Regions from separate parts of the Glutamicibacter sp. V16R2B1 genome, predicted to be linked through region 2. Evidence: riboswitches for the same ligand, from Rfam matches in the RefSeq annotation. Region 2 holds a riboswitch; each other region holds the start of a gene.

The links. A riboswitch is a leader RNA that binds a small molecule or an ion and turns the genes downstream of it on or off. The one in region 2 is predicted to bind S-adenosylmethionine.
Region 1: linked by a shared signal. The riboswitch ahead of FDN03_RS04525 (O-acetylhomoserine aminocarboxypropyltransferase/cysteine synthase family protein) and the one ahead of FDN03_RS05270 (hypothetical protein) in region 2 are both predicted to bind S-adenosylmethionine.
Region 3: linked by a shared signal. The riboswitch ahead of FDN03_RS06545 (bifunctional o-acetylhomoserine/o-acetylserine sulfhydrylase) and the one ahead of FDN03_RS05270 (hypothetical protein) in region 2 are both predicted to bind S-adenosylmethionine.

Annotation. Positions count from the first base shown of each region.
Region 1 covers NZ_VATX01000007.1:85,827-90,091, forward strand. Annotated here, with positions in the region: gene FDN03_RS04510 (methylated-DNA--[protein]-cysteine S-methyltransferase) at 1-415, opposite strand, end outside; gene FDN03_RS04515 (sigma-70 family RNA polymerase sigma factor) at 412-909, opposite strand; gene FDN03_RS04520 (histidine phosphatase family protein) at 1,023-1,592, opposite strand; SAM riboswitch class I at 1,730-1,824, shown strand; gene FDN03_RS04525 (O-acetylhomoserine aminocarboxypropyltransferase/cysteine synthase family protein) at 1,947-3,311, shown strand; gene FDN03_RS04530 (CoA-binding protein) at 3,311-3,805, shown strand; gene FDN03_RS04535 (MFS transporter) at 3,935-4,265, shown strand, end outside.
Region 2 covers NZ_VATX01000008.1:21,225-25,489, reverse strand. Annotated here, with positions in the region: gene FDN03_RS05280 (DEAD/DEAH box helicase) at 1-574, opposite strand, end outside; gene FDN03_RS05275 (VIT1/CCC1 transporter family protein) at 702-1,805, opposite strand; gene FDN03_RS05270 (hypothetical protein) at 1,840-2,163, opposite strand; SAM riboswitch class IV at 2,183-2,297, opposite strand; gene FDN03_RS05265 (DinB family protein) at 2,311-2,898, opposite strand; gene FDN03_RS05260 (3,4-dioxygenase subunit beta) at 2,943-3,869, opposite strand; gene FDN03_RS05255 (sodium:solute symporter) at 4,007-4,265, opposite strand, start outside.
Region 3 covers NZ_VATX01000010.1:33,103-37,367, reverse strand. Annotated here, with positions in the region: gene FDN03_RS06555 (CPBP family intramembrane glutamic endopeptidase) at 1-600, shown strand, start outside; gene FDN03_RS06550 (VOC family protein) at 707-1,351, opposite strand; SAM riboswitch class IV at 1,541-1,660, shown strand; gene FDN03_RS06545 (bifunctional o-acetylhomoserine/o-acetylserine sulfhydrylase) at 1,750-3,096, shown strand; gene FDN03_RS06540 (homoserine O-acetyltransferase) at 3,101-4,231, shown strand.

The DNA.
Region 1 (4,265 bases), on a different contig from region 2:
GTCCGTAACCGATGTGGCCCAGTTCCAGCTGGACCCGGCGCCGGAATTCGGTGGAGAGCCGCAGATCCAGCGGCAGGGTGAAGCTGGTGCGGTGGCCGCTGAAGTACTCCTCCAGCTGCCGGGCCGCGGTGTCCAATGCGCCCGGCGAGCGCAGGATCCGGGCGCCCAGGCTTTCGCTGAGCTGTTCCAGCACACGCTCGTGCTCCTCCGAGGCGAAGGCCACCCGCACCAGCCCTACCTCCGTGGCGGCCACCAACAGGGGGCCCAGGGGCGACTGCACGATCCGGTACACCGCGTCGGTAAGGTGCTCCCGGTGGGCGGCCTGCTCCAGCCGGTCGTGCAGGCTGGCCAGGAGGCGCTGCTCAACCTCGGTCGGCGGGGTGTTCAGCGGGGCGGTGCCATCAAGCTGACTCATGGTTTTCCTCCAGTTGCTGATCCGGCGTCCATTCGGCGTCGCAGATTGCTGATCCCGTCGGCGGCGGCGCGCCGCGCTGCTTCCGGGGTTCCGGAAAGAATCTGGGAGATCTGCCGGTAGTCCAATCCACCCAAATAGCGGTACGCAACGACCAAGCGTTGTTTTTCCGGCAACTGCTTGACCAGCTGCCACAGCTCCAGGTTTTCGGCCCGGCCTTCCGGCCCGGCCTCCGTCGAGGGGGCGTGTGCGGCGGGGTCGGTTTCCAGATCCTCGCCCCGCTGGCGGCGCAGCTCATCGATGGCCTTGCGGTGGGCGATGCGCACCAGCCAAGCCTGGACGTTGGCCTCCGGATCCAGTTGCGGGTAGGCCCGCAGGGCGGCCAGGAAGGTTTCCGACCAGGCGTCCTTGGCGCGGTGTTCATCCAGCAGGGAGCGGCACACGCGCAACACGCTCAGTCCGTGGGCCTGCACGATCTGTTCGAATGGCTGCTTCATGGTGCTCCTGGTGATTGGCTCTCACCATGTAAACGTGGCGGGACAGCTTTTCGTGAGGTCTTTGGCCGGATTTCCTGCGACCACCCACCGGGCGGTGGGGGCCGGCCCTGTTCCTAGACCACGACCGGGTCACCGTCGCGCAGGGCCAGTTCCAGTTCGCGCAGTTCGCCCAGGTCCAGGGGCACCACTTCCCCGTTCTCCACGCCCTGGGGCAGGCGGCGTCCGAGCAGGGTATCGCGGATGATGCGCATGGTCGCCCCGTGGCTGACACACAGGATGCGCCGCTGGGGGTGGGTGGCGGCCAGCTGGAGCAGGGCCGGCACTGCCCGGCGCAGCACGGCCGAACGCGGTTCGGCCTGCTCCATCAGCTCCTGCACCAGGTCCTCATCCAGCTCCGAGCGGCACTGCCCCTCCAGTGGCCCGAATCCGCGCTCCACCAGTTCCGGTACCGGCGGGCCGGTGCGGGCCCCAAGGGTCTTGGCAATGATCTGCGCGCTTTCCTGGGCGCGGCCCAGCGGGGAGGCCAGGACCACATCCCAGCCCTCATCGGCCAGCCGGGCGCCGACCGCGCGCGCCTGTTCCCGCCCGGTCGCGTTGAGCGGGATGTCCGTCTGCCCCTGCAGCCTGCCTGCCAGGTTCCAGTCGGTTTGTCCGTGTCGAACCAAAGCCAGTGCACCATTCATACTTCTTGAGTCTAGCCAGTACTGCCGGTGGCGCTGAATCCCCCGGGGTGCGGATGGCCGGATGGGGCCTGTGACGCGCCGCGCAATCTTTCGACGCACAACTTGGGTCACATTCACACATGTTGAGACACTGGGGGTAACCATCCCGAGCGGCCGAGAGATCTGGTTCGATGACGCCGCAGCAACCTGCCACAGCCGGTGGATACGGTGCTACCGCCAGAAACGATGGAGCTGTCTTCGGCCATAGGGCCAGTGCAGTGAAGACAGACATTGATTCCGGGATATTGCCTTGATGGCCCTCCCGGCCAATGCCGCGGTGGGCCGGAAGACGAGCCGATAAGGAGTCACGCCACCATGGCCGACCACAAGTTTGGATTCCGCACCCGTGCCCTGCACGCCGGCGGAACCCCCGATGCCGAACACGGCGCCCGCGCGGTGCCGATCTACCAAAGCACGTCCTTCGTATTCAAGGACACCGATGATGCGGCGAACCTATTTGCGCTGCAGAAGTACGGGAACATCTACTCCCGCATCGGCAACCCGACAGTGGCCGCCTTCGAGGAGCGCATGGCCTCCCTGGAGGGCGGGATCGGCGCGGTGGCCACCGGTTCGGGCATGGCGGCGGAGTTCATCACCTTTGCCGCGCTGGCCCAGGCCGGGGACCACATTGTCGCCTCTGCGAAGCTCTACGGCGGGACCATCACCCAGCTGGATGTCTCACTGCGCCGCTTTGGCATTCAGACCACCTTCATCGACTCCAACGACCCGGCCGATTTCGAGGCCGCGATCGGGTCGAACACCAAGGCGGTGTACACCGAGGTGGTTGCCAACCCCTCCGGGGACATTGCCGACCTGGCCGGGCTGGCGGCGGTGGCGCACCGCCACGACATTCCGCTGGTGGTCGATTCGACGCTGACCCCGCCCTACCTGTTGCGTCCGATCGAGCACGGCGCGGACATCGTGATCCATTCGGCGACCAAGTTCATTGGCGGTCACGGCACCACCCTGGGCGGGGTGGTCATCGAATCGGGCACCTTCAACTGGGGCAACGGGAAGTTCCCCACCATGACCGAGCCGGTACCCAGCTATGGGAACGTCTCCTGGTGGGGCAACTTCGGGGAGTACGGGTTTTTGACCAAGCTGCGCAGTGAGCAGCTGCGCGATTTCGGTCCCTCCCTGCCGGCCCAGTCCGCGTTCCAGCTGCTGCAGGGCGTGGAGACTCTGGCCCAGCGGATGGACGCGCACCTGGCCAACGCCCAGCAGGTGGCCCAGTGGCTGGAGGCCGATGACCGGGTCAGCTACGTGAACTATGCGGGCCTGGCCTCCCATCCCCAGCACGAGCAGGCGCGCAAGCTGCTGCCGCTGGGTGTGGGTTCGGTCTTCAGCTTCGGAATCAAGGGCGGCCGGCAGGCCGGGGCCAAGTTCATCCAGGCCCTGCAGCTGGCCAGCCACCTGGCGAACATCGGTGATGCGCGCACCCTGGTGCTGCACCCGGGGTCCACCACCCACCAGCAGCTGAGCGAGGAGCAGTTGCAGGCGGCCGGGGTGCCGCAGGACCTGATCCGCCTGTCGGTGGGCCTGGAGGATGTCGAGGACATCATCTGGGACCTGGACCAGGCACTGAGCGCCGCCCAGCAGCCGGAGCCGGAGCACCAATTCGAGATGCCGTCCTATGACGCAGCGGCCTGCGCCGTGCCGGCCGGGAAGGGAGCGAACTAATGAGCACCGCACTACGCACCTGGCAGGGCCCCAGCGCCGCGCAGCGCCTCCAGATCCTGCGCGAGACCACCTCGATCGCGATTGTGGGGGCCTCGAACAAGCCCTCGCGGGCCAGCTACTTCGTGGCCACCTACCTGCTGTCCTCCTCAAACTACCGGGTGTACTTCATTAACCCGGTGGTGGACGAGATCCTGGGCCAACCGGTCTACAAGTCGCTGGCGGACCTACCCGAGACCCCGGACCTGGTTGAGGTCTTCCGCAAGCATGATGACCTGCCCGGGGTGCTGGACGAGGCCCTGGCCGTGGGGGCCAAGACCCTGTGGCTGCAGCTGGGTTCCTGGCACGAGGAGGTGGCTGAGCGCGCGGAGGCCGCAGGGCTGAATGTGGTCATGGACCGCTGCGTGAAGATCGAACACGCCCGCTTCCACGGCGGGCTGCGCCTGGCCGGGTTCAACACCGGGATGATCTCCTCCAAACGCCAGCTGCTGGCCTAGCGCTTGCCCGCTGCCCCCGCCACGGCCGCAGGCTGCCGGCCAGGCGGGGCGGCGGGCCGGCAAATAGTGATTGACAAATATCAATCGGATCGGTGACGATAGACAAATCACCGACCCGAGGAGTGCGCCATGGGCGCCAAGCCATTCGCCGCGATCCGCCTGCTGCGGCCCTTCGCGCGCCGCGACTACACCGTGTTGGCGTGCGCCCTGGTGCTCTCCACCCTGGCCCACGGCATGTGGGCGGTGGCCATGGTCTACCAGGTGCGCCAGCTCGGCGGCGGTCCGGTGCAGCTCTCCAGCGTCGCCACGGCCACCTCGCTCGGCTTGATTGGCCTGGTGCTGCTGGGCGGGATCGCGGCCGACAGGTACTCCTGCCGCAAGATCCTGCTGCTGGTGGAAACCGCCTCACTGCTGGTGATGAGCGCCACGGCGGCGCTGGCCCTGACCCACAGCCTGCAGC
Region 2 (4,265 bases):
CCGCGCCGCGCACCATGGGCCGCACCCCGAGGCGGAAACGCTGGTTGCGGTTCAGGAATTGGGTGGTGCCCGAGGGCAGCCACTGCTGTTGGGCCTGGTTCTTGACGTCCAACACCAGGAACTGCAGCCCCATAGGGTTGACCGGGTCCGCGGCCGAGCGGGTCACCCCGATGGGGTTGAGCGGGTCGGCCTGTTCAAACCAGTCATCGATGCTGCGTTGCCAGCCGCGCTCCGGCTGCTCCTGCACCTGCTCCTGCGCCTGCCGGGCCGTGGCCAGTTTGTTCGCCGCCAGCACCAGGGCCGCCTCGTGGCGGCAGGGCCCCTCCACCTCGCAGGTGCACTGCGCCTGGCGGATCTGCCATCCCGTGGTGGCCCGTTCCAGCTGCACCCGTGGCTGGAACGTGTCGTTCTCGTCCTTGACCTCACCACGCAGTTCCGCATTATCCGCAGCAAAATGCACGCCACTGACGGCGCCCGGGGTGCCAGCCAGCTGCTGGCCCAGGAAGTATGGCAAGTTTCCCAGGTAGGCAAGCAAAGTCCTGCCATCTACCTGCGGGGGTACGGCGTTGGTCATCCTCTCATCGTTTCACGTTCGGAGCTGGCAGGGAAAGTTGGGGTCATCGAATGTGCACAACACCTCCGCGCCGCCGGATCCCCGCCCGCGTGCGCACCGGCCGGCGGGCGCAACCCGGCCGAATGGGCTAGGCGACGGGGGCGCCGAACAGCAGACCCAGGCAGTAGGTCACCGCGGCGGCGCCCCAGCCGATGGCCAGCTGGCGCAACCCGCGCTTCAGGGGCGAGGCCCCGGAAAGCAGACCCACCACGCCGCCGGTAAACATCAGGGCCGCTCCCACCAGGACGGCGGCCAGGATGATGGAGGGCAGCCCGGACATCCCGAAGATGAACGGGAGGATCGGCACGACCGCGCCGGAGGCGAAGAACAGGAACGAGGAAGCCGCCGCCCCCGGGGCCGAACCCAGTTCCTCGTGCTCGCGGGCCAGCTCCTCACCGCGCAGCTCCGGCTGCAGTGAGAATGAGGGGTTGCAGTCGCAGGTGAACAGCCCCATGCGTTCGGCGGCCCGGTGCTCGGCGTCCTCATCGCTCATGCCGCGCGCCTTGTAGATCAGCACCAGTTCGTTTGCGTCCAGGTCCAGGTCCTGCGCCGCGGAGAGCGTCACCTGGGTGGGCCGGGAGGCGGTGAGCAGTTCACGCTGGGAACGCACCGAGACATATTCGCCCGCCGCCATGGACAGCGCGCCGGCCAGCAGGCCGGCGATGCCGGCGAAGAGGACGAAGGAGGAGGCCACCCCGGTGGCACCGATGCCCAGCACCAACGCGAAGTTGGAGACCAGCCCGTCATTGGCGCCGAACACCGCGGCCCGGAAGTTGCCGGCCAGCCGGGTGCGCCCGGCGGTGGCCAGGGCGCGCACCACTTCCTCGTGCACCAGTTCGTCGGCGGCCATGTGAGCCGGGGCGTCAGCGTCCTTGGCGTAGGGGGAATCTCCCTCCGCGCGCTGGGCCAGGGCCAGCACGAACACCGACCCGAAGTGCCGGGCCAGGAAACGCAGCACGGTGCGGCGCAGCGAGGGGCGGCTGGGTCGGGCCTGGTCGCCGAGCAGTTCGCGCCAGTGCGCCTCATGGCGGGCCTCGGCTTCGGCCAGTCCGAGCAGCACCTGGCGTTCCTGCCCGGTACGCCGCGAAGCCAGTTCGCGGTAGATCGCACCCTCGGCGATCTCATCGGCCAGGTACTTGCGCCAGCGCCGAACCTGCGCCGGGGTGGGGGAAGAAGGGGGATTGACGGTCATCACGGCAGTGAATCTCCTCAGTCAGGCCTCCTGCCTACAGCAGCTGTGGCAGGGGACGGACCCCGCGGTGCTCCGCGGCGCGTCCGTCATCGGCATCCAGTGTAGTGACCGAGGGGTGGGCGGGGAATTTGGCAAGGCTAAAAGCTACCGGACGCCCGCCGCTGGTGCCGCGCCGGGGCAGGAACACCAGCAGCCGCCCGTGGGCCGGATCGAACCGGGCCGGGCCGGCCGCGCGCGTGAGCAGCCGCAGCAGCCGTTGCGGCTCACTGGTGTGCAGCACCTGCCAGGCGCCATGGAGGGTAAATTGCACTTCTCCGCTGTGCAGGTCGATCAGCGGCAGGACGGGAACGGCGTGCATCGCAGGCACCGGCCTTTCAGGCTAGCTCTTGCCCGGGCACAAGCTGGTGCCGCGGACCGCTTCCTCATCCGAACCACCCATGAACCTGGGGTTGGTGTGCGGCCAGTCGGAGCTTGGCGCCGCATCTCGTGAAGCTACGTTTCGATGCTACACGGAGTCGGCGATCTTCTTCAGCCGTGCGTAATGTTCCTTCCACTGCTCGTCACTGAACTCCGGCAGGTTCCCGTTCTGCGCGGACAGGCCCGTCTGCCCGTCAATCAGTTCGCGCACCAGATCCAGGTGCCCGGCGTGGCGGGAGGTTTCCTCCACCATGTGCAGCATTAGGTGCTCCAGAGTGGTTTCACTGTCCTCACCCCACCAGGGCACCGAGGCCGGGGCGTCCAGCTCCAGTTCCTCGAAGGCGGTACTGGCCGCGTCGATCGCCTGGCGGTAGAACTGCAGCACGTCGGCGGCGCCGGTGTCCGCCTCCACCACGAAGTCCGCCATCGGGTCTTCGGAGGTGAAGGCCTGCACGGCCCGGGGACTGTCCACCGGGCGTTTGAGGCAATAGCTGAAGTAGCCGAATTCCATGACCGCCAGGTGGTTGATGACCCCCAGGACGTTGGTGCCGCTGGGCACCATGGGCCGACGCAGCTGGGCTTCGTCCAGATTCTCGGCCTTCCACAGCGCCGCCTGCCGGGCATGATCCAGGTAGCGGCGCAAACGCTGCTTGCGCGCGGTGACTTCGCTGTCCATGGGCTGCAGTCTAGTGCAGCAGCCGCCGCGGCAACAGGGGGTGTTTACGGGGCAGCGCTCGCCGCGGGCCGGGTCGGCGGCCGGGCGCCGGGGCGCTCACCGGCGCCCGGCTCCTGCCCGGTACCCGGTGTGGTGCGGGTATCGACCGGGACCTCCAGGCTCACCCGGTAGCCCTCGGTGTTGCTGCCGGTGACGGCGGCCAGCTGGCTGGCGCCGGCGCCGGCGTCGTCGCCGAAGACGTTGTCGCTGCGCAGGCTCACCGCGGCCAGGTTCTTGACCGAGGGCTCATAGCCGACGGTGGCGTACACCTGCTCGCACGCCTCTTGGGGCAGTGCCACTTGGGAGGTGGCGATCGCGTTGGCCGCATCGGTGACCGAATGCTCGTCCGGGTAGATTTCAAAGTGGATGTGCGGCCAGCGCCCGGCATAGCAGGCCGGGAAGATGCTGGTGAAGCGCACCATCCCGTTCTGGTCGCTGAGCTGCACGCCGCGCAAGTAGTTTTCCTCCTGCACCCCGGTGGAGTACATCGAGTAGCGGCCCTGGCGGTCGCACTGCCAGACGTAGACGGCCACCCCGATCATCGGGGCGTTGTCCTTCGCGCTGTCCAGGATGCGCAGCTGCAGCTGCATGTCGATGCCCTGGGCGGTGTCTGTGGCGCCGTCGAAGCTGGAACGGATATCGCTGCGCACGATCCCGGAACGCTCCAGCACGTCCGGTCCGTTGGACCCGTCCGCGGGGTAGGGGCCGGCCGTCTCCTCGGGGATTTCAGCCGCGTCCCGTGAACCGGTTCCGGCGGTGGGGGCGCAGGCGGACAGGGTGAAGGCCAGGGTGCCCAGCCCCATGGCGGTGAGCATCTGGCGCCGGTCGATCAGGGTCTGCACGTCAAACCCCAGCCCCTGATCCTCCAAGTCTTCGCCCGGGCGGGGCAGGGGGCGGTTGTTGAACCAGCGTCCTGGCGGGGTGGATGTCATGACGGCTCCTTTGTGCATCCGGGGCAGCTTTAAAACCAAGGGCACCACCGGGCCTGTTGCCCGATGGTGCCTTTGAGGATATGCACCGGTATTGGGTTCCGGCACAGCTGCGGCTATGCGGCCGCTATGACCTGTGCTTAGCGCACCGCGGAGTCCTGCACGCCCTCCACGCTGCTCTCGCCGGCCACCCGCCGATCCCAGCTGGCCAGCACCTGCGCGTCGGTGCGCCCGGTGGCCAGCGAGACCACGATGTAGGTCAACGCCGAGGCGAGCAGGCCGAAGTAGATCGGTTCGTTCGCGTACACCCCGTCGAACGTGTTCTTCGCCCCGATCTCCAGGTAGATCATCGTGCCCAGGGTGACCGCCGTGCCCGCGGCCATCGACCAGGCCGCGCCC
Region 3 (4,265 bases), on a different contig from region 2:
CTCAGCGCCCGGCCCTGGTTCGATCTGACCTACCAGCTGCTGGACATCGCCTTCGCCCTGGTGCCGGTGGCGCTGGCGCTGTACTTCATGGCGCGCAGTCTGGGGCTCGGGCCGCGGCAGGTGGGGTTCGATTTGCGCCGGCCCGGCCGAGACGCGGCCTGGGGCGCCGGCTTGTTCCTGGCGATGGGGCTGGGCACCCTGGGCCTGTACGCGGTGGGGCGGGCGCTGGGGCTGACCACCGCGCTGTCGGTGGCGAACCTGGAGGGGTATTGGTGGACGGTGCCGGTGCTGCTGCTGTCCGCGGCCCGCCACGCGGTGCTGGAGGAGGTGCTCATGCTGGCCTTCCTCTTCGCCCACGGCCGGGCGCTGAAGATCGCCCCCTGGGCGCTGCTTCTGGGGTCGGCGCTGCTGCGCGGCAGCTACCACCTGTACCAGGGATTCGGGCCGTTCATCGGCAACGCGGTGATGGGCGCCGTGTTCGGTTGGGTGTACCTGCGGTGGGGGCGGGTGATGCCGCTGGTGATCGCGCACTTCCTGCTCGACGCGGTGGGCTTTGTGGGCTTCGCGCTGATCGGTCCGGCGATCGGGATCGGCGGCTGAGCCGGCCGCCCGGCCTTTGCGCCGCGGCGCCGGCGGGTTAACGGATCAGGGGCAGGGGGCGAACCCTCGCGGTTCACGCCCTGCCCCTATATCCGTGCGTCCTTGGCTACAGCACGACCTCGCCCTTGGGGGTCTGGAAGGTGACCGAGAGGATGCCCGGGGTCCCGTTGGGGGACTGGTAGCTCATGGTGACCTCGCCCAGCTGCACCTCATCGGGCTTGCCCAGCCACTCCAGCACCCGGTCGCGGGAGCCGGCGATGGTGATCTCATCGATGAAGCCCACCGGGTCCAGGGCGCGGGAAGGGTGCAGGTCCTCGGTGCCGTCGTCCCAGCGCAGCAGGTAGGGCACCTGCGGGTCGGCGATCAGGCCCTTGATGCCGATCTGCTGCCAGGTCAGTTCGCGCCCGTCGGGGAACTTGCGGTTGCCCGGCACGGCCTGGCGGCCCAGCCGTTGCTCGGCCTGGCCCATCTCATCCAGGGACACGCACCAGCCCATCCATCCCCCGCCCAGTTCGGAGCGGGCGCGCACGGCCTGCCCGAAGGGGGCCTTGAGGCTTGCCGGGTGGTCCAGCACCTCGACGACTTCCAGGTACTGGTTGTGCTGCAGCGGAAAAATTACATTGCGAGTTCCGAATCGTGGGTGGATCCCACCCTTGACGAACTCCAGGCCCAGGGTCTGGGAGATGCGTTCGGCGGTTTCCATCAGCCCATCGGGGCCACATGCATACGAAACGTGATCTAGCCTCATCATGCGATCATCATGCCATTTTTGTGATCCAAGTCTCGACTTAGGGTCGCCTAATTATTTCTCCAGGTGTTGACGTTCCGGCCCGAACGTGCCAAGTGCGGCGCAAGGGGTGCGCTGTTGTGTGACCGATTGCGACGCCGCGGACGCAGCGCCGATTGCATCGTCCGCCGCGCCTGCGGCACACTGGTGGCAGGTCATGAGTCCCAGCTACGAGCCCCGGCTTGCTGGGCGGCAACCCTCCAACCGCGGTGGGGTGCCCCGGGTGAAGACCTGGCCCTGCACACCTAGGTGTGCCAAGGACAAGCGCGGGTTACACCCTGAGAACTCACCGGCCACCGGCCTCTTAGGGTGAATTTCAGTGGTGTACCCCCGAATAGTCAACGAACTATGGGAGGAAAACCATGAGCGAAAACTGGTCATTCGAGACCCGTCAGATCCACGCCGGGCAAAGCCCGGACCCGCACACCGGGGCCCGGGCCCTGCCGATCTACCAGACCACGTCCTTCGAATTCCCCACCGCGCAGACCGCGGCCGAGCGCTTTGCGCTGCAGGACCTGGGTCCGATCTACACCCGCATCGGCAACCCCACCCAGGAGGCGGTGGAGAACCGGATCGCCAGCCTGGAGGGCGGGGTGGGCGCCCTGCTGCTGGCCTCCGGGCAGGCGGCCACCACGTTCGCGATCCTGAACCTGGCCGAGGCGGGGGACCACATCGTGGCCAGCCCCAGCCTCTACGGGGGCACCCAGAACCTGTTCAAGCACACGCTGCGCAAGCTGGGAATCGAGGTCAGCTTCGTGGCCGACCCGGACGACCTGCAGGGGTGGCGCGCCGCGATCCGCCCGAACACCAAGGCGCTGTTCGGCGAGGTGGTCTCCAACCCGCGCCAGGACGTGCTGGACATTGCGGCGATCGCGGACATCGCCCACGCGGCCGGCGTGCCGCTGCTGGTGGACAACACCCTGTCCACCCCCTACCTGATCCGCCCGATCGAGTCCGGCGCGGACATCGTCATCCACTCGGCCACGAAGTACCTGGGCGGGCACGGCACCGCGATCGCCGGGGTGATCGTGGATTCGGGCAACTTCGACTTCGGGGCCGACCCGCAGAAGTTCCCGGGCTTCAACACCCCGGATGAGTCCTACAACAACCTGGTCTTCGCCCGCGACCTGGGCGTGGACGGCGCACTGGGGGCGAACCTGGCCTACATCCTCAAGGCGCGGGTGCAGCTGCTGCGCGACCTGGGTTCGGCCGTGTCCCCCTTCAACGCGTTCTTGATCGCCCAGGGCCTGGAAACCCTGTCCCTGCGCATGGAGCGCCACGTGGCCAACGCGGTCCAGGTGGCCCGCTGGCTGGAGGCGCACCCGCAGGTGCAGCAGGTCTCCTACGCCGGGCTGCCCTCCTCCCCGTGGTACGAACGCGGACGCAAGTACGGGCCGAACGGGGTGGGCGCGATCGTCTCCTTCGACGTGGCCGGCGGGGCCGCGGCCGGCCAGGCGTTCGCCGATGCGCTGGTGCTGCATTCGAACGTGGCCAACCTGGGGGACGTGCGCTCCCTGGTGGTGCACCCGGCCTCCACCACCCACGCCCAGCTCAGCGACGCCGAGCAGCTGGCCGCGGGGGTGCGTCCGGGGCTGGTGCGCCTGAGCGTGGGGCTGGAGAACGTCAAGGACATCCTGGCCGACCTGGAACTGGGCTTCGCGGCCGTGGCCGCCCGCCAGACCGACGAGACCCTGGCCGAAGCGCGCTAAGCCGATGACTGCGATCGCAAGGACCGGGCGGCCGGCCACCCGCACCGCCGTGCACGGCATGAGGCGCCGAGCGGCGGTGGGGGAGTATGGCTTTGAAACCGGCGGCTACCTGCCGCAGGTGGAGCTGGCCTACGAAACCTGGGGGGAACTGGACGCACAGGGCTCCAACGCGGTGCTGATCACCCACGCGCTGACCGGCGATGCCCACGTCAGCCGCGGGGACTCGGACTTCGACGGCTGGTGGGAGGACTTCGTGGGCCCCGGCAAGCCGATCGACACCAACCGCTACCACGTGGTGGCGGCGAACATCGTCGGCGGCTGCAACGGCAGCACCGGGCCGGGCAGCCTGGACGCCAACGGGCGGGCCTGGGGTTCGCGTTTCCCGTTCACCACCATCAAGGACTCGGTGCACCTGGAGGCCCGGCTGGCCGACGCGCTGGGGATCGAGACCTGGCACGCGGTGATCGGCGGGTCGATGGGCGGGGCACGGGCCCTGGAGTGGGCCGTGCTCTACCCGCACCGGGTGCGCAACCTGGTGGTGATGGCCGCCTGCGCGCAGGCCAGCGCCGAACAGATCGCCTTCGCCCAGGTGCAAAGCGAATCGATCCGGCTGGACCCGCACTTCGCCAATGGGGACTACTACCACACCGGGCGGGCGCCGGACGCCGGGCTCGGGGTGGCCCGGCGCCTGGCGCACGTCACCTACCGTTCCGAGGCCGAGCTGCAGCAGCGCTTCGGACGCAGGGGGCAGGGCCAGGAGGACCCGCTGGGATCGGCCAGCTGGCCGCGCGGACGCTACATGGTCGAAAGCTACCTGGACCACCAGGCGGCCAAGCTGTCCCGGCGTTTTGACGCGAACAGCTACCTGGTGCTCACCGAGGCGCTGATGAGCCACGACGTGGCCCGCGGGTTCGGCTCGCTGGAGCACGCCCTGGCCCGGCTGGCCGGGGTGAACACGGTGATCGCCGCGGTGCGCAGCGACCGGCTCTACCTGCCCGAGCAGTCCGAGCAGCTGGCCGCGCTGATTCCCGGCGCCGCGCCGGTGCACTACATCGACTCGCCGATCGGCCACGACGGGTTCCTGACCGACGCGGTGCAGCTGGCCGGGGTGCTGGCCGAGCGCGTGTTCGCCTAGCCGCCCTGCGACGCAGCAGCTTTTTTGCGCGCGC